DNA from 3 places in the uncultured Halopseudomonas sp. genome. Region 3 is predicted to be linked to each of the others. Evidence: predicted binding sites of a transcription regulator. Region 3 holds the regulator's gene; each other region holds the start of a gene.
What was found. The regulator sigma-54, encoded in region 3, starts transcription at its own class of promoters, with help from an activator protein. The targets are predictions, from matches to a motif close to ANTGGCATNNANNTTGCTNT.
Positions count from the first base shown of each region.

Region 1: the regulator sigma-54 is predicted to act here: its motif matches at 4,291-4,310, upstream of flgB (flagellar basal body rod protein FlgB).
Region 2: the regulator sigma-54 is predicted to act here: its motif matches at 2,661-2,680, upstream of fliD (flagellar filament capping protein FliD).

Region 1 covers NZ_CAXBOV010000016.1:24,008-30,714, reverse strand. The annotation lists gene flgG (flagellar basal-body rod protein FlgG) at 1-301, opposite strand, end outside; gene flgF (flagellar basal-body rod protein FlgF) at 349-1,089, opposite strand; gene flgE (flagellar hook protein FlgE) at 1,290-2,645, opposite strand; gene flgD (flagellar hook assembly protein FlgD) at 2,681-3,367, opposite strand; gene flgC (flagellar basal body rod protein FlgC) at 3,384-3,827, opposite strand; gene flgB (flagellar basal body rod protein FlgB) at 3,831-4,235, opposite strand; gene AAC076_RS10415 (protein-glutamate O-methyltransferase CheR) at 4,497-5,324, opposite strand; gene AAC076_RS10410 (chemotaxis protein CheV) at 5,370-6,296, opposite strand; gene flgA (flagellar basal body P-ring formation chaperone FlgA) at 6,415-6,707, shown strand, end outside.
Region 2 covers NZ_CAXBOV010000014.1:149-6,855, forward strand. The annotation lists gene AAC076_RS09195 (flagellar protein FliT) at 1-249, opposite strand, end outside; gene fliS (flagellar export chaperone FliS) at 230-613, opposite strand; gene fliS (flagellar export chaperone FliS) at 726-1,124, opposite strand; gene fliD (flagellar filament capping protein FliD) at 1,124-2,599, opposite strand; gene AAC076_RS09215 (flagellar protein FlaG) at 2,702-3,106, opposite strand; gene AAC076_RS09220 (flagellin) at 3,182-4,399, opposite strand; gene AAC076_RS09225 (glycosyltransferase) at 4,642-6,707, opposite strand, start outside.
Region 3 covers NZ_CAXBOV010000009.1:23,404-30,110, forward strand. The annotation lists gene AAC076_RS06200 (HAD hydrolase family protein) at 1-479, shown strand, start outside; gene lptC (LPS export ABC transporter periplasmic protein LptC) at 479-1,057, shown strand; gene lptA (lipopolysaccharide transport periplasmic protein LptA) at 1,044-1,574, shown strand; gene lptB (LPS export ABC transporter ATP-binding protein) at 1,586-2,326, shown strand; gene AAC076_RS06220 (RNA polymerase factor sigma-54) at 2,410-3,909, shown strand; gene raiA (ribosome-associated translation inhibitor RaiA) at 4,001-4,309, shown strand; gene ptsN (PTS IIA-like nitrogen regulatory protein PtsN) at 4,330-4,785, shown strand; gene rapZ (RNase adapter RapZ) at 4,791-5,645, shown strand; gene AAC076_RS06240 (HPr family phosphocarrier protein) at 5,648-5,920, shown strand; gene pmbA (metalloprotease PmbA) at 5,972-6,707, opposite strand, start outside.

The sequences.
Region 1 (6,707 bases), on a different contig from region 3:
CCTTTCCGTTAATCGCCAGGTCCAGCGGTTGTTCGGTTGTCTGCAGGGTGCCTTCAGTGAAGATCTTCTGTGTCCCGGCAACGCGTACACCGGTACCCAGCTGTAGACCCGACGGCAACTGTGTGTCCTGCGTAGTCTGACCACCGGGTTGACGCTTGATCTGATACAACAGATCCTCGAACTCAGGGCGGTCGCGTTTGAAACCCGTAGTCGCCACGTTCGCCAGGTTGTTGGAAATGGTGGTCAACATGGTGTCCTGTGCGGACAGACCAGTCTTGCTTACCCAAAGTGCTGCGTGCATGTTCTTCTCCTAGCGCGTCACTGACTGCGTGAGGCGGCTGCTCAGGTTCAACTGATTTGCAGAATCTTGTTGGTGACCTGGCTGTTCTCTTCGGCGGTGCGCATCATCTTGATGTGCAGCTCGAATTGACGGGCCAGGGAAAGCATTGCCGTCATTTCCGCCACGGCATTGACGTTGCTGCTTTCGAGAAAACCCGACGCCACACGCACTGCCGCGTCAGCGGGTTGTTCAACAGCGTTCTCCACTCGCATCAAGCCATCCTCACCCTTGCGAATGGTCGCCGGGTCGGGATTGACCAACTTTATTCGATCCACTTCAGCCAACACATTCGGGGCCTCACCTTCAGCTCGAATGCTGATGGTGCCGTCCTGGCCAATTTCTACCTTGTCAGCCGGGGGTAATGCGATCGGTCCAGCGTTACCCAGCACAGGCATGCCGCTAGCGGTCCGTAGCAAACCAAAAGCGTCAATTTTCAGGCTGCCGGCACGGGTATAGGCCTCAGTACCGTCAGGAGCCTGAACGGCAATCCAGCCTTGTCCTTCCACGGCAATATCGAGGTCGCGGCCAGTTTCCTGCATGCTGCCGGAGGCTAGATCGGTGCCTGGCCTCTCGGTCATTGCATAGGCTCGTGTTGGCAGGGCTTGGCCATAAACAGGCATCGAACGGGCCTGCTCGAAATCCCGACGAAAGCCTGTAGTGCTGACGTTTGCCAGGTTATTGGCATGCGCCTGCTGAGCCAGCATGTTCTGGCTGGCGCCGGTCATGGAAATGAAAAGTGATTTGTCCACGCTCTACTCCCGTTGCGACAAGGAATTGCCGCTTTGCTGCTATCACAGGAAGATAAAGCACGGTTCATGCCATAAATTAATTTAATACTTTTTTGGCATATAAAACAGATAGATAGCTTTATAAAAAAACAGGGCGGCAATACAGACGGGATAGACCCGCCGGAATTGCCGCCCTGCTATTGCCGGACTATTGCCGGAGCTTACCTGAGGTTGATGATAGTCTGGGTTACCGCATCAGCAGTCTGAATTGTCTTCGCGTTAGCCTGATAGTTACGCTGGGAAATGATCAAGTTGATCAGCTGCTCGGATAGATCAACGTTGGACTGTTCGAGCGCACCGGACTGGATAGAGCCCTGGGTGCCCGTCCCGGGCGCACCAACCACTGGCTCACCAGAAGCAGAAGATTGTGCCCAGGCAGTTTTACCCAGCGGAGTCAGACCCTGCTGGTTGGCGAAGTTGGCCAACACCACCTGTCCCTGAGTACGAGTCTGCCCGTTGGTATAGCGCGCCACCAGTAATCCTGCATCGTCGATTTCCAGGCCCGCCAGATCACCCGTCGTGAATCCATCCTGGACTACAGCGGTGACGGCGAAGCTGGCTGCAAACTGGGTACTACCCGCCAGGTCGATAGCGAACGCAGCTGGCGAGTCGGCGCCGGTTTCGCGTCCGGCACTATCTAGTGGTACCCAGTTCTGGATACTGCCCACTGGCTGCGGCGTGGTTAGCTCGCCAACGGTATTGAAGGTCAGTTGAGTAGGCTCTGGGCCGAAGGCTGCATCAGTCGGCAAGGCATTATTGGTCGCAGGATCATTGGTGACCTGACGGCCGTCAATCATGGTGAACATGTCCCACTGATTGCCGTCGGTCTTTACGAAGTACTTGGTCAGGGTATGCGCATTACCCAGGCTATCGAAGATATTGACCGAGGTGGAGCTGTTGTAGGTGGCCGAATTGGTGGGATCGAAGGTGTCCCTGGCAGCTGCCAAAGCATCGGCTGGGGTACCGCCTGCAGCAATCTCGGTATCATAGGCCTGCTGCCAGATAGCCGGACGCACGTCGGTAGAATTCAGGTTCAGAGTAGAGTCAACCTCGGAAGTTGCTCTGGGATTGGCCGAACGGGTATCCACGCGCAGGTCGGTCTGAACGCCCTGGTTAATCTGGCCAGTAACCGGATTCACGCCAAAGCCCTGCAGGCGTTCGCCGAAGTTGTTGGAAATAAAACCTTCGCGATCGGTACCGAAGTAGCCGGCTCGCGTATAACTGAGCGCACCACCGTTACTGGTAACAAAGAAGCCGTTGCCATTGATGGCCAGATCGAGACTGTTTTCGGTGAAGTTGATGTTGCCCTGGGTAAACTGCTGGGCCACGTCGGCAAGCAATACACCGCTGCCCTGGGCATTGCTGCCCGAGCCGAGAATGGAGGCTGCATAAACATCGGAAAATTCCGCGCGCGAGCCCTTGAAGCCCACTGTGCCGGCGTTGGCGATGTTGTTACCGGTAATATCCAGATCGGATGACGCCGCCCGGATACCACTCAGACCGATATTGAAAGACATGGTTACTCTCCTAGCCGATGTAGATCGGACGACTGTTACTGACCAATAGAAACGATATTAGAAAGACTGATACTGCCGAGGCCTGCGACGTTAAGCATCATTCCGCCCCCGTTGCCGTTGCCCAGGGACACGCTGTCCACGTTGGCCGGCAGTAACGTTGCAAGCTGCTTGTTGGCTCCTTCGATAGTAGCCTGAGCCTCAAACTTGTATTTTCCGGGCGGCATCAGATTGCCGCTGCTGTCTTTTCCATCCCAAACGAAGTCATGCATGCCGCTCGCCTGGCTGCCCAGGTTAAGTCGCGTGACGACGGAACCAGCCGCATCGGTGACATTCACGTAAACGTTATCACTGGGGACAGGCAGAGCCAGTTGTCCCTTGATACCCTTGGCAGTGTCCACCATGGCCTGATCAGCCGGCACAATGACGGTACGACCCACCAATGACGAAGCCTGCAAGGCCTGTGAAGACTGGTAGCCATTGACCAGTGACTCCATCGAGGTATTGAGTGTTTCAATGCCCTCAACCGTACTGAACTGAGCCAGCTGAGCAATGAACTCTCCATTTTCCTGGGGTGACAGCGGATCCTGGTTGTTCATCTGTGTCACCAGCAGTTTCAAGAATTCATTCTTGCCGAGTTCGCCGCCCTTGGCATCCCGGGTCTGGTCCACCTTGTACTGATCCAGAACGCTTTCACCTACGCTCAGTGCACTAGAAATACTCATGGTCTTGAAGCTCCTGTCACTGACCCAGTGTGAGAACGCGTTGCAACATAGTCTTGGTTGCGTTCATGATTTCGACGTTGGTTTGATATGCCCGCGAAGCAGCCATCATGTTGGCCATTTCCTCGACAATGTTGACGTTGGGATAGAAAACATAACCCTGCTCATCCGCCATCGGATGGTCAGGCTCATAACGCGATTGCAACTCGGCATCCGACTCCACGACACCCAGGACCTCAACACCCTGCCCGGCCTGCTCCTGGGAGGCAAACAGCGATTGACCCATGCCCTGCTGCTGTTCGCTAAACATGGTTGCAAAAACCGGATGTCTGGCGCGGTAGGTCTCGCCTGTGCTGCTGGACACGGTCTCGGCGTTGGCGATGTTGCTGGCCGTTGTATTCAGGCGCAGAGACTGTGCGCTCATACCGGAACCGGCGATATTGAATACGTCATTGAGGGACATGGCTTATTCTCCGCGCAGGGCTGACATCAACCCTTTGAACTTGCTGTTGAGAAAGGTAAAGCTGGCCTGCAGCTCGATGGCGTTCTCGGCAAAAGCGCTTTGCTCGACCTCAGCGTCAACGGTGTTGCCATCCAGGGATGCCTGCAAGGGCGTACGGAAGCGCAGCCCGGCGGCCTGGTCGAGCAGACTTTCGGTATTGATGTGCCGAGCATGCGTGGTGCTGGCAGCAAAGCCCTTGTCACCGCCGCTCTGCTGAGCAGCCAGAACAGTGGAAAAATCCAGATCGCGGGCCTTGTAATTGGGCGTTTCGGCGTTGGCAACATTGTTGGCCAGAACAGCCGCTCGCTGGCCACGGAAAGTCAGTGCTTTCTCGTGAATACCAAGGGCGTTATCGAAATTGATCGTCATTTGCGCGTTCCTCTTGTGGCAAGAATTAGCCACATGGTTCTCTCTGCGCAATAACAAAGCAGTTTCCATGCCAAGAAAATATGTCACTATTATTCAAAGACTTAACACGTACCCATGGAAAAGCGGCAACGGTAAACTGTCAGGCGGCAATCGCCTGGGCGGCAAGGATGAGGGCGATGGGACTTTCGGGGAGAGCGGGCGAACATAAAACCTGCGTCAGGGCGACACAGGTCTTTTCTTGGGCATCAGTCAATCTGATCGCTATTTTGCCTTATAGACAATACCGGGACTGCATTGGACCATCTGATAGAGATCAGGCAGACCGTTCAACGCCTCGGATGCCCCAAGCATCAGGTAACCACCGGGCTTCAGGGTGCCATGAATGCGTTTGAGAATGTCCTTCTTGAGATCGGCAGAAAAATAGATGAGGACATTGCGGCAAAAAACGATATCGAACTTGCCGAGCATCGAGTAACTGTCGAGCAGATTCATTGCGCGAAACTCAACGCGACTGCGAATCGGCTGCTTGACTGTCCAGCGGCCCGGCGTGGTCTGATCGAAATAACGGGTCAGCCGTTCAGTTGAAAGCCCACGGGCAATAGACAGGCTGTCGTACTCCGCAGACTTGGCCGCAGTAAGAATGCCACCTGACAGGTCTGTGGCAATAATTTGCCCGCCCCCGCGTAACTGTCCGGGGTTGCTGCGCTCGAACTCGTCAATGGACATGCTCAATGAATAGGGCTCCTGGCCCGAAGAACATGCCGCAGACCAGATACGCGGACGCTGGCCGGGATTAGCCTTGATGAACTCGGGCAGAAGCCGATTCTTCAGCACCTCGAAGGGATAGACATCCCGGAACCAAAGAGTCTCGTTAGTCGTCATCGCATCGACAACCAGTTCACGAAGACCACTACGCGGCTGCGTCTGGATACGCGTAACCAGCTCGCCCAGGCTCTTGATGCCCTGTTGCTCTAGAAGCCGATTAAGGCGACTTGCGACCAGATACTGTTTATTGTCGCCCAGCACGATGCCGCACGCTTTTTCCAGAAATTCCCTGAACACATGAAAATCTTGGTTTGCCGAGGTCACGCAGTCCATCCCGTCGTCAATTGAATTGCTTCCCCACGCGGTGATCTACTCACGCAGCGCGTGCAGTCGATCAATCACCCTTTGTGCCAGCTCATCCGGCTTGAACTTGGCAAGGAAGTCGTCGGCTCCCACCTTTTTCACCATAGCCTGGTTGAACACCCCCGAAAGCGAGGTATGCAACAGGATATGCAAGCCCGTCATACGCGAATCGCCTCGTACTTCCGCGGTCAGCGTATAGCCATCCATTTCCGGCATCTCGATATCCGACACCATCATCAACAGATCGGATACACCATTGCCGTTTTCGACCAGATCCCGAAGCCAATTCAGTGCCTGGCGACCATCGTTAAGGGCAACCACCTCCACTCCCACTTCCTGCAGACAGCGTGCAACCTGCTTGCGAGCAACCGAGGAGTCGTCAACGATCAATACCTTGCGTGCCAGGGCCTCCGTGTGGGTAACCTCATCGATCACGCCTGCAGTGATGGTTTCCACGGTTGGCACTACCTCGGCAAGAATCTTCTCGACGTCGATAATTTCAACCATTTTATCATCCACACGCGTAACGGCCGTCAGATAATGATCGCGACCAGTACCCCTTGGCGGCGGGTGGATGTCGGACCAGTTCATATTGACGATCCGCTCAACCGAGCGCACCAGAAAACCCTGAACCCGATAGTTGTATTCGGTAATGATCACGAATGCTGTGCTCAAATCATCGAGTCCCGGTCCACCAGTGGCCTTGTTGAGATCAATGATAGGCAGAGTACCACCGCGAATGTGCGCAACGCCCCGGACGACCGGATTCAAGCGCGGCAGGATAGTGAGCTTTGGACATTGCAGCACTTCCTTGACCTTGAACACATTGATGCCGTAGAGCTGCGGCCCGGAAAGTCGAAACAACAAGAGTTCAAGACGGTTCTGCCCGACCAACTGCGTACGTTGGTTGACCGAATCCATTACGCCAGCCATGGGCAACTCCTCAAATATCTCGAATGAAACGGCATGCATCTTGCTGCACTGTTTGGGTAGTACTTGTTACGGCGTTTTTTTGACATTCGCCAACCCACTCGTCATCAGGGTTCATTGTATGCGTTTTCTCACAGGGTGCGCGGTATTGCCGCTATTTTTTTGCGCAGGCGTTTCTGCCAATCCACTGATTGATCAACTTATCGGCGCGACTACCTCTTTTCTTGAGCAGGAAATCGAAAGTCATCTGCAGCGCAGTGCTCGGGATGCTCGCTATGAAGTGCAAGTCAATCGGCTAGACAACCGGCTGAGACTGCCATTGTGCCCTGAAGGAGCCCTGGAAGCCGAGCTGGAAAGCCCCGCCGAACCTGTGGGCCGTGTCACCGTGCGACTCAGTTGTGAGAGCGAAGTGCG
Region 2 (6,707 bases), on a different contig from region 3:
CACTGCCTGGCAAAGCGCCACGACTTCACGGTAGGTCGTCAGCAGGTTGTCCAGCGCATCAGCCAACGCCTGATCATCACGGTCTTCCTGGGCCATGGCTTGAGCAACCAGTTCTCGACATACACCATCAAGATTGCTGACCTGTTGCCAGTCGCCCGCATGAACCGCCTCGACAAGAGCGCGGTGGGTATCTTCCAATTGCTTGACCGCAACCGTCATGATGCTTTCCTCAGTGTTGGGCAATGCCATCCCAGCCTTCTTTCACGTCACGCAACAGAGACGCGACCTCGTCTAGCATGGCTGGATCGTTATTCAGGTTAGCCAGGCTCAGACGCTGCAGCATATAAGCATAAAGGCTATCGAGGTTGGCCGCCACTTCGCCGCCTTTTTCCAGATCCAGCGCATCACGCAGGCCTGAAACGATACCCATGCTCTTGCCGATCAGTTCACCCTTGAGTGGGATATTCCCGAATTGCATGGCACCCCGGGCCTGAGCAATGCGCTGCAAACCGCCCTCCAACAACATCTGAATCAGACGATGTGGAGCTGCTTCGCTGACCTGAGCGTTAACATTAACTGTCTGGTACTGCTTCATCGCTGCGTAAGCGTTCATGGCGATATCCTGAGGTAAAGAACATATACCTCTATATCGGCGCTTGAGGGAAAACTTGAGGGGAGAATGTATTAAAAAAAAAGCGAAAGCGGGCGCAGCGCGCCCGCAAACATTAAACGGAGGGTGTTTCCTGATCTGCACTCAGATTGGGCTCGATCGCATCCCAGCCTTCCTTGATTTCTTCTAGCAGGCCCTGCACCTCATCCAGACTGCGCGGGGTATCGTCCAGCGCCACGCCCGCCAGCTTACGGGTCATGTAGTCGTACAAAGCATCCAGATTCTCGGCGATATCACCACCCAGATCCTTGTCGAGTGCACCCTGTAATGCTCCTATGATACTCAGGGTGCCGCTAACCGCAACGCCGCGACGCTCTGGATTACCAGTGGCCTGGGCGTGCCTCGCGAGCTTCACGCGTTCGATGGCGCCATTTAGCAGGAGCTGAACTGCGCGATACTGCGATACTTCCTGGGAAACGCTGACATTCTTGTATGTATCGATCGGGCTTTTCATTAACGATTATCCTGTCTAACAACGCCTGGGAGATTACTCAGCGCACCACTCAAATAGTCGCTGGTGCCTGAAAGCTGAGCCACCAACGCATCCATGGCATTGAACTGGGAAAACAGTTGCGCTTCGAGCTTGTCTATACGTCTTGTCAGCTGCTCGCGCTGCCCATCAACACTTGAAAGCGTGTTTTGCAATGCCTTGGTACGCGACTCAAGGATGCCGCCGCTCTGGACGTAAGGATCAGTCTTGCTTTCCAGTCTGGACAGGATACCCGAGTCACCAGTAAGGAAACCGCTCAACTCTTCGAAGTTGTCCGCTAGTACCGCATCCATTCGTTCATCATCGATTTTCAGTGTGCCGTCGCGCTGGGTAGAAATCCCCAGATCGGCCAGCAAACGAAGGCTATCGGTCCCACCTTGTGTGGAGCCTAGCTCATTACGAATAGCAGTTGAAAAAGACCGTACCGAAGCATCGCCGACCAGGGCAGCGGCCAGTGGTTCGCCGTCATCGCCGCCCACTGAGGTCACTTTAGTCAAGCTGCCGATAGTGCCTATCATCTTGTTGTAGGCATCGACAAACTTCTTCAAAGAACCTTTGACTCCCGCTCGATCCTCGGCAACCCCAAGATTAATCGTGGCGGCGCTCTGGAGGTCCTCCTCTGACTGAGCAGATTTGAGGGTCAGCGTCACCCCAGCAATTGCGTTGTCAATGGTGTTTCCGGCACTTGAAATGGGAATTCCATCAATTGCGAGATTCGCGTCTCGGGCGAAGCTGATCACTCGAGCAGCACGAGGGTCCGCAGGATCATATGCTGCGGGCACGTAGTCAGTAAGAGTCGGATCAGGGGGAGTAAAATCCAACTGACCGAGATTCCCGGTGAGGCTGCTGGAGCTGACACTGATATCGTTGCCGTTGCCCGCCTGGTCTGAACTCAGTACCAGACGAGCACCACCCGCCCCACTGGGATCACTTACAATCGTGGCAGTCAGGCCGCTGTCTTTGCCAGCCGCGTTGATCGCATCGCGGATGCCAGAAAGACTGCTATTGTCTTCACCTATGGAAATGTCGAGAGCTTCTCCACCAACGGTAATCGTCAGTGTTCCGGTGCCAACAGGGTCAGTCGTGTTATCCAGGCCTTGCAGCGAAAGCTTGCTGGTCTGCGCCAAATTGAAGACCTGCACGCTGAAATTACCGGCACTCGCGGTTCCGTCTGCCTTGGCGGTAAAAATGTCTTGTTTGGCGGAGGTCGCGCTTCGCTTTTCAAACAAAGCGGGATCATTGAGATCCTTCAGCGCAGTCTGGAAATCGGAAATCGCGCTTCGAAATTGCCCAAGCCCAGAGAACTTGGCAGTGGTATCGCGCTCCAGACGGTTGAGCTGCGCGGTTTTTGGCGCGCTTTCCGCATTTACCAGAGCCTTGACGATATTGTTGATATCAAGACCAGAGCCGACGCCTGTACCTAAACCTTGAATAGCCATGAGCCTGCCCCTACGACCGATTTTTGACGGTCTGCGTACCGAATAGAATGTCCCGGTAATGCAGGCAAGTTATGTGCCATTAAAACCGGCCAGCAGGAGCCCTCAAGCTTCTGCTTTGAAAAGCAAACTGCGGATTTCGGATAGATTTTCCGAGAGCCTCAGTGCTTCTTCCGAAGGAATCTGGCGAATCACGTCGCCACTGGTTGCCTCGGTTACGTTAATCACCACCCGGCCGCTGCTGTCATCAACATTGAAATTGATGTCACGTTGTACCGACTGGACAAAATTCTGCATGTCAGACACCGCTGCTTCAAGCGTCTCGCGGTCTGGCTCTGCATTGGTTTCCGCGGTATTACGGCTCTGTGCCTCAGCCGATCTGCCAGAAACATTCTCTGCTGCAACATCCTTCTGCCCGCCAGATATAACGCTGGCTTTAGCCGCCTCAACCGAAACACCGGTGCGCGCACTGCTAGTGATTTCAAACGGTTTGAGAACGCCCATTTCCATGATAAATACCTCACAAAGGAAAAAGCGGAGGAAAGGCTTTTAACCCTTCCCCCGCAGTCTAGCTCCGTTTTGACCTTAGCCCAAGAGGCTTAGGACGGCCTGGGGCAACTGGTTGGCCTGGGCCAGGATCGAAGTACCAGCCTGCTGGAGGATCTGGTTCTTGGTCAGCTTCGCAGTTTCAGCAGCGAAGTCGGTGTCCTGAATCCGGCCACGAGCGGCGGAGGCGTTCTCGGACACGTTCTGCAGGTTGCTGATAGTGGACTGGAAGCGGTTTTGGGCAGCACCCAGATCCGCACGCTGGCTATCAATGGACTGCAGTGCAGCGTCGATGATGTAGACAGCTTTCTGAGCACCTTCGGCACTAGTAAGGTCGATATCGCGAACTTCAGCGTCGGTTGCCGCTACTGCAGCCAGAGTTACCGCTGTACCACCAGCCTCTGCTGCAGTGCTTGCTGCCGCAGCAGTAGCACCCGAAGAGAAGGCAATGGACAGTTCGCCATCAGCAGTGCCGAGATCTGCATTGGTGAGAACGTTAATCGCACCCGAATCATCGATGAATGCACCCACCCCGATGTTCGCGTCGTTGATGGCGGTTGCCAGGTTTTGTACCTGTTCGGTTACGGTAGCACCTGAAGCAAATTCAGAGCTGACGGTGAATACCCGATCGGTCCCATCAGCACTGCCACCAGTGATGGTAAAGGAGACGGCAACAGCACCAGAGGCCGCAGCCGTGGCACCGGCTACATCTGCAGTCGCAATGGTGCCGCTGCTGATAGCATCGCTTCTAAGGGACTTGGTGCTGGTTTCGTCCAGCTTCAAGCTGATAGCTTCGTTGGCAGCACTGCCCACCTGGAATGTTTCAGTTCCAAAGCTGCCATCAAACAACTTCTTGCCACCAAAGGCAGTCGTGTTTGAAATACGATCCAATTCTTTCTTCAGCTCGGTGACTTCCGAGTTCAAGGCATCACGCTCGCTATCACCGTTAGAACCGTTGGCAGCCTGCAGGGAAAGGTCACGCATACGCTGGAGGATGTTGGTCGACTCCTGCAAAGCGCCTTCAGCAGTCTGGGCAATCGAAATACCGTTGTTTGCGTTCTTGGTTGCTACACCGAGACCATTGATCTGACTGGTCAGACGGTTGGAGATCTGCAGGCCAGCTGCGTCGTCCTTGGCACTGTTGATCTGCGAACCGGAGGACAAGCGCTGCAGGGAAGTCTGCAGGTTGTTCGAAGAAGCACCCAAGTTACGCTGGGCGTTCAGTGAAGCTACGTTAGTGTTGACTGTAAGAGCCATGGTAAGTACCTCGTAAACTTGGTTATGTTTGCCTGAGCAGCGATCTCAGGGCTGGACTTGCCCAGGCACCCATTGAGTTCGCATTCAGTTACTGTATCGACGCCACTTACCAAAGCTTTAGGGGTTTTGAAAAAAAACTTTGTCAATCCCTCTGCACCTGCCGTGGCGAGGCTGAGATGCCCATCAGCCTTACCTTGTTTATCGCCTATACCACGATATTCTTTAGGCCTCAGTCCAAAAAATCAGTCCGGCAACCAGGCCTGACGCCATAGATCGAGATTAACGCCCTCAAGCATCCACTGGCTTCGCACCGTTCCTCGCAAAGCGTCACCCATGGCCTCGCTAGCCTCACGATCGGCAAGATGCATGCGTATCGCTTCTATCCAATCCTTGTATCGATTCTTGACGCGGGTGACAGGTAGGTCACCTTCATAGCAACGCAGATCGCTACATATGACCGGGTATCCGCAAATCCCGTACTCAAGCAGCCGCAGGTTGCTCTTGCATTCATTAAAGAGATTCTGCTCAACCGGAGCCAGAGCCAGATCGAGGTTTAGTCGCGCCAAAGCCATTGGATACTGTGTGATTGGCACACCCGGATGATACTCATGGATGTAGGGCCTCATCCTCTCCGGACACATACCAAAAAACACCCACTCCACCTCATCGGCAAGCGCTTTGACGACATCCTCAATCATCTCCAGATCACCGGTATGGCTGGCGCCCCCTGCCCAGCCAACCCGTGGCTTTGTACCAGTACGTCTGCGACTCTCGGGAAGATTCTCGCCCCACCAAAGCGGATCAAGCGTGTTGTGTCTGACCCTGATGTCGTGATGAAAATCATTAAAAGCATCTGCGATTGCTTCTGTGGACACCACAAAACGATCTACGTAGGACAGCCCTCGCCTCAGGGACTTGACGATATCCTTGGGCATATGATCCCTATGAACACTTTTCAGCGGCAGATTCGGCAGATAGTCGTCCAGCTCGTATACCTTGAAGGCCCTGGAAAAAGCGCGCATACGGCGCATCGCCTCCAACCTTTCGTTGGCTATCTGCCGCTGCATGACAACCACATCAGGATCGTAACGCTCTAGATCGGTGACATGCATCAAACCACGGGATAGAGCACCATCAATCAAACCGGCCGTTTTCAATGCACTGAAGGGTTGAATCATGCGGTACTGGCCACAGCCCGTCTCATCAGCATGATGCGCCAGGACAACAGGTACCGGATGAAAAGCATTCAAGGGCCGCCAGGAAATCTGGGGATCTGCTAACTTGAAGCCGCCAGGCTTGGCCAGCGAGAAATTGGGATTATACGCAGGGTCACGTGCCAGACGCGGCAGCCAGCGACTATATAGCTCATCCTCAATATCTCTTGGGATCGCTCTTTTTTCAACACCATGAAGTAACGTAGCGCGTGGAGTCCAAACCAGCAGATGCCCGCTATCGGCAATACGCAGGCAAAGATCGATATTGGCCCCCTGATCAGCAAAGTGCTGCGCGTCCATACCGCCCACATCAATATACAGAGACTTGCGCACCAGCAGGCAGCTGTCGGCAACGGCACCGACATTCTGATCAACCTGCAATCGTTGCATGTATCCGGGAGCATCCAGTGGCTCGCCAAGGAAAACAGCGCCCGCGGGTCCTTCCAGACCTAGAATCAAGCCAGCATGGGTAATCAGACCTTCGGAATTTACCGTACGCGCACCCACGACGCCGACTTCTGGTCTTTGACCGTGGTTCATAAGTGAATCAAGCCAATTCGCGTCAATCACCGCCACATCCGAGCGCAGCAGCAACAGGTAGTCTCCGCCTGCATTTAGTGCCGCCTGGTTACAGGCCTCGCTATGACTCAAGCGTTCGGGGGAGCGCATCACCTTAATTTTTTCGCTACCCATGTGCTCCACCGCCTTCAACCACTCGACTGTTGCGGGCTTCTGACTCTGATTATCAATCAACAGGATCTCGTAGTCGGAATAATCGGTGTTTTCGAGAACACTCATGACACAGCGCTGAGCCATCGCCAGATCGTCGTTTACAACAATTACCACCGACACCAACGGCCGCTCAGGATGCCCATAATCAATTCTGTACTGACCGGGAATTACGCTGTCCAGTTGCGCTTTTGAATATCCGCGGGCATGAAGATGCGCGATTATGGCTGCACGCTCATGCGGACTGTCGCGCAAGGTTGGCGCTGCCGCAATGACCAGAGGTTCGGAGATATGGCCCAGGCCGCTGACACCCTCCTGGCTTACCAGTCGAAGAATCAGATCCAGCTCCATGGCCTCGCCCATCT
Region 3 (6,707 bases):
TCTTTGATGTCGACGGCGTGCTGACTGACGGCAAGCTGTTCTTCATGCCGGACGGTACCGAGTTCAAGTCCTTCAACACTCTGGATGGTCATGGCATCAAGATGCTGATGGCATCAGGGGTGGAAGTGGCGATTATCAGTGGTCGCAAGTCACCGCTGGTGGAGAAGCGGGCAGCTAATCTGGGGATCAAGCACCTGATCCAGGGCCGCGAGGACAAGCTCAACGCACTGTCCGAGCTACGCGCGATACTGCCTTTCGAGCTCGAGCAGATCGCCTTTCTCGGTGATGATTTGCCAGACCTTCCGGTCATGCGCCGCGTCGGGCTGGGTGTGGCCGTGGCCACGGCTGACAGTTTTGTGCGCGAGCATGCCCACTGCGTCACCGGGGCTGCTGGTGGTGCTGGGGCCGCCCGAGAATTCTGTGAAATGATCATGGCCGCACAGGGCACGCTGGACAAGACACGCGAGGCTTATCTCTGATGATTGCCATCCCGCGCTACTTACGCACTGCAGGGCTTGTAGGACTGACAGTAGCCCTGGCACTGGCCGTAGGGTATTTCAATATTCGTCCTTCCTCCTTCGACCAGGAGATACTGGTGACTGATCCTCTGCAACCGGACTTTTTCATGGAAAACACGCAGATCCTCATGTTCAACGAACAGGGAACACCTGCATACCAGTTGCGCAGCGCCCGGGCGACACATCAACGCACTGATGACAGCACGCAGTTGGAGCAACCGAATCTGTTGTACTATCGCCCTGGCGAAGAGCATCCATGGCTGCTTCGGGCACAACAGGGCTCGGTGACCAAAGGCGGAGATCAGGTCGACCTGATGAACGATGTGCTGCTGCAGCGTCAGGATCCGAACGACCCATCAAGACGCATGACAACGCAGGCCCTGACCCTGTTTCCCGAGCGTGATTATGCCGAAACGGCACAAAGCGTTAGAATCGAGAACGCTGGCAGCGTGACAACCGCTGACGGCATGCAGGTTTTTCTAGATGACGGCCGCCTGGAGCTGCTGTCCAACGTACGAGGTCAGCATGAGCTGCAATAAATTCCTGTCTGTGGCTGCACTGCTAATGGTTGCCAGCCTGCCGGCAGTGGCATTACCCCAGGACAGCAACCAGCCGATCCGTATCCAGGCCAACAGCGCCTCGCTGGACGAGCGTCGCAACACCGCTGTCTACCGAGGTAACGTCATCATTACCCAGGGCAGCATGCGCCTCACCGGAAACCAGGTCACGCTGGCTACCGACAGTGACGGCGCAGTGAGCAAGATAACCAGTGTGGGAAGCCCGGCAACCTACGCCCAGACCCCGGGTCCGAACGATGGCGAAGTGAACGCCCGTGCCCAGACCATCGAATACTTCGCCGATAGCGAACGAATAGTGTTGATTGACCGTGCACGCCTGGAACAGCGCGGCAACACCTTTCAGGGCGACTACGTCAGCTATGACATCAACAAACAGATTGTGGATGCTGGGCGCCCGACAGCGGGCGGCTCGGGTGATCCGGGACGCATCGAAATAGTGATTCAGCCACGCCAGCGCGATGAAGCGGCCAATCCATGACCGGATCCTCCATGACCGAATCTGCTGCAACCATTCTCGAAGCGCGCCATCTGGCCAAGGCCTACAAGGCGCGAAAGGTCGTTGAAGATGTCTCCATCTCTATCCGCAGCGGCGAAGTAGTCGGATTGCTGGGCCCCAATGGCGCGGGCAAGACCACCTGTTTCTATATGATTGTTGGGCTGGTGAAGGCCGATAATGGCCACATACTGGTCGATGGTTTCGACGTGACGCATCTGCCTATGCACGGTCGCGCCCGCCAGGGCATCGGCTACCTCCCCCAGGAGGCATCCATCTTCCGCAAACTGAGCGTCGCCGACAACATCATGGCGATACTGCAGACTCGCAAGGATCTGGACCGCAAGGGCCGGCTCGACAAGCTGAGCTCCTTGATGCACGAATTTCATATCCACCACCTTGCCGACAGCAAGGGCATGAGTCTGTCCGGCGGAGAGCGCCGCCGTGCAGAGATTGCGCGCGCACTGGCAAGCGATCCAAAATTCATACTGCTCGATGAACCCTTTGCCGGTGTGGATCCCATATCGGTAAACGATATAAAACAGATCATCCAGCATCTCAGGGACAAAGGCATCGGTGTACTGATCACCGACCACAACGTGCGCGAGACCCTCGACATCTGCGACAAGGCTTATATTGTCAGCGACGGCCACATCATTGCCGAGGGTAACGCACAGGCTGTACTCGACAATCAGCTGGTCAAGGATGTGTATCTGGGCCATGAGTTCCGGCTATAAAATCAGGCCCAATTCAGGCATGCTAGATTCAGGCCAGCCAAGAACCAACGCCAGTAACAGCGCATAAGGTAATACGTCCGATAATGAAACCTACGCTCGTCCTCAAGATGGGGCAGCAGCTGACGATGACGCCGCAGCTGCAGCAGGCCATCAGATTGCTCCAACTATCGAGTCTCGACCTCCAGCAGGAAGTCCAGGAGGCTCTGGAAGCCAATCCCATGCTGGAAATGGCTGACGAGGGCGACGACGATCATGGCAGCTCCGGGACCGATGGCGCCGACAATGACGAAGCGCCCGCTGTCTCTGTACCCGAACCCGTTGAAATGGATGCTATTGATCAACATTCACAGGCCGCCGAAGAAGGCAACTGGAATGAACAGATCCCCAGCGAGCTGCCCGTCGATACCCAGTGGGAAGACGTCTATCAGACCTCAGCAAGCTCACTACCCAGCGGCGATGATGACGACTGGGATTTCACGTCCCGCACCGGTACCGGCGAAACCCTGCAAAGCCATCTGGAGTGGCAACTGAACCTGATTCCGCTTTCGGAAACCGATCAGCTGATAGCGCTCTCGATTATTGATGCAATCAATGCTGATGGTTACCTTGAAGAGCCCCTGGAGGAGATCCTTGCCTCCATCGATCCAGAACGCGAAGTCGAGCTCGACGAAGTTGAAATGGTGCTGCACCGGATTCAGCAGTTCGAGCCAGTAGGTGTAGGTGCGCGGGATCTGAGTGAATGCCTGTTGCTGCAACTCCGCCAACTGCCACCCGATACTCCCCTGCTGGAGCAGGCGCAAAAGGTTGTGCGTGATCATCTGGGCCTGCTCGGCAGTCGCGACTTCAGTCAGTTGATGCGTCGCACACGCCTGAAAGAGGACCAACTGGGTCGCGTCATCGCGCTCATCCAGACGCTCAATCCCCGCCCAGGCTCGGAAATAGCCTCGGGTGAACCCGAATATGTGATTCCCGACGTGATCGTCCGCCGCGACAGCAACCGCTGGATTGTCGAACTCAACCAGGAATCCGTTCCCAAGATCCGTGTCAACAGTCAGTACGCCTCCATGGTACGGCGCGCCGACTCCAGCTCGGACAACACCTACCTGCGTAATAACCTGCAGGAAGCACGCTGGTTCATCAAGAGCCTGCAAAGCCGCAATGAAACACTGATGAAGGTCGCGACCCAGATCGTCGAGCACCAGCGCGAGTTTCTCGAGTACGGCGAGGAGGCCATGAAGCCCCTGGTCCTGCACGATATTGCCGAAGCGGTAGGCATGCATGAATCAACCATCTCGCGGGTTACCACGCAGAAGTTCATGCACACACCACGGGGTATTTTCGAGCTCAAGTATTTTTTCTCGAGCCATGTCGGTACATCTGAGGGCGGCGAATTTTCATCTACGGCCATTCGGGCACTGATCAAAAAACTGGTCTCGACAGAAAACCCGAAGAAACCGTTGAGCGACAGCAAGATCGCTGGTTTACTGGAAGAGCAGGGAATTGATGTAGCCCGCCGTACTATCGCCAAGTACCGCGAATCGCTCAACATTGCTCCGTCAAGCGAGCGCAAGCGGATTGTCTGATCGGCGGGCCTGATACGCACAGTACAAGAGTGGGCACTATGGGGAACCGACTTCGTTTCCCTGTTTCATCAAGCCAATCAGGAGAAGTCATATGCAACTGAACCTAAGCGGTCATCAGCTCGACATTACCGATCCACTGCGCAATTACGTGAATGAGAAAATGTCCCGCCTGGAGCGACATTTCGACAAGATAACCAACGTCCAGGTCATACTCGAAGTCGAAAACTTCCGACAGAAAGCTGAAGCGATCCTGCATGTAGCCGGCGGTGAAGTAGTCGCCAACGCCGAGCATACAGACATGTACGCCGCAATCGACCTGATGACCGACAAGCTTGATCGGCAGCTGATAAAGCACAAGGAAAAGAACCTCAATCGCCAGCAAGGCGTCAACGACCGCTAAGGCAACCGTAGCCAAAACCCATGCAAATTGATCACATACTGACCCCCCAGCGCACCTTTGCCGGCGTGCAGGGGGGCTCCAAGAAAAAGATGCTCGAACTGATCGGCAAGATGATTGCCCAGCACAGCCATCTTGATCCAGACAGCATTTATCAGAACCTGATAGCCCGGGAGAAGCTCGGCTCGACAGGATTTGGTAATGGCATAGCCATACCCCACTGTCGCCTGGAGGATTGCCACAAGCCGGTAGGCGCCCTCTTCCAACTGCAATCGAAAATCGATTTCGACGCACTGGACGGAGAGCCTGTCGATCTTATTTTCGTGCTGCTGGTTCCCCAGGAAGCCACCGAACAACATCTGCAGATTCTCAAGATGCTCGCCGAAAAGCTCGACCAGGCAAATCTGCGTGACTCCCTGCGCGAAGCAGATGATGCCGATACGTTGTATCGGATCATAACTTCAGACACGGGTACCTGAGCCCCATGCATCTGGTCGTCGTCAGTGGTCGCTCAGGATCAGGCAAAAGCACAGCGTTGCATCTGCTTGAAGATAACGGATTTTATTGCATTGATAACCTGCCGGCAGGGCTTTTGCCGGACCTGGCGCGCCAGGCGAACGACGCTGGCATGCAATTACCCAAAGTCGCCATAAGTATCGATGCGAGGAATCTGCGCAGTGATCTGCAGCGGTTTCCCGAATTGCTGGCGCAGGTGCGCAACAGCGGCATTACCTGTGATGTGATTTTTCTCGCAGCCACCGACGAAGTACTGATAAAGCGTTTTTCAGAAACCCGTCGCAAGCACCCTCTCACTGACCAGAGCCACTCCCTGGCTGAGGCCATTGCGGCTGAGCTGAGATTGCTCGAGCCCATTATCGACCTGGCCAACCTCAAGATCGACACCAGTCATCTCAACCTCTATCAGTTGCGCGACACCCTCAAGCAACGCTTGCTGGGAAGTCAGGGCAGCACGCCGTCGGTTCTTATCCAGTCTTTCGGCTTCAAACGGGGCGTGCCGGTGGATGCGGACCTGGTATTTGATGTGCGCTGCCTGCCCAACCCTTACTGGAAGCCCGAACTGAGGCAATTCTCCGGCAAGGATCAGCCTGTTCGCGACTTTCTTGATGCACAGCCGGATGTGCAGGAGATGTACCAGGATATACGTGCGTTTCTGGACAAATGGCTACCCCGATATGCAGCAGGCGAACGCAGCTACATGACCATCGCCATCGGCTGTACTGGCGGCCATCATCGCTCGGTCTACATAGCCGAGCGCCTTCTGCTGGATCTCGGCAACAAGACCGCCAACATGCTTATTCGCCATCGGGATGTGCCCTGACCATGCTCACCAGGCGCACGCTGATCATCAACAAGCTTGGCCTGCATGCCCGAGCAGCGGCCAAGTTCGTTGGCGTAGCCAACCAGCACGGTTGCGAGGTCCGCATCGGCACGACGGAAGACAAGCAGGTCAACGGCAAAAGCATCATGCAGGTCATGATGCTGGCTGCCGGCAAGGGCAGCGAAGTGTGCATCACCTGCGAGGGCGAAGATGCCGAACAGGCGATGCATGAGCTACTGGCGTTAATTGAGGATTATTTCGAAGAGGGGGAATAAACCCCTCGGCCAGATCAGACCTGGATCCACACTTCGGATTTCAGGCCGCCCTTACTCACCGCCCACCGTCATTCCGTCAACCAGCCAGCTTCCGGTCAGGTTGTTGCCGCGGCGCTCGATGTCGGAGCCCACACAACGCAGGTTGGCGAACATATCCTTCAGATTGCCGGCAATGGTCACTTCCTGCACCGGATGCTGAATCTTGCCGTTCTCTACCCAAAATCCACCGGCCCCGCGGGAATAGTCCCCGGTCACGCCGTTCACGCCCTGCCCCATCAACTCCGTAACAAGCAGGCCAGTGCCCATTTCCTGCAGCAGGGCATCAAGATCGCCCGCGTTACTGGTGACATGCAGATTATGCACGCCCCCAGCGTTGGCTGTACTGGGCAACCCGAGCTTGCGCCCTGAATAGGTACTGAGCACCCAACTGATCAATTTGCCCTGATCCACAAAAGCCTGTTCGCGCGTAGCCAGGCCGTCACCATCGAAGGTGGAACTGCCAAGAGCACGCGGCATGTAGGGGCGCTCATCAATCGTCACCCAGGATGGGAAAATAGGCTGACCCAGTGCATCGAGCAGAAAGGTGGACTGACGATAGACTGCACCGCCGGCGATAGCGCCAATCAGATGCCCAAGTAAACCGGCGGCCTGGTCGGCCGCGAACAGAACGGGTACCTTTGCCGTCTTGATCGGCCGTGAGCCCAGCCGCGCCAGCGTACGCTGTGCAGCCTTGCGTCCCAAAGCCTCGGGGGTCGGCAGATTGCTTGCCTGACGATCCACGTCATAC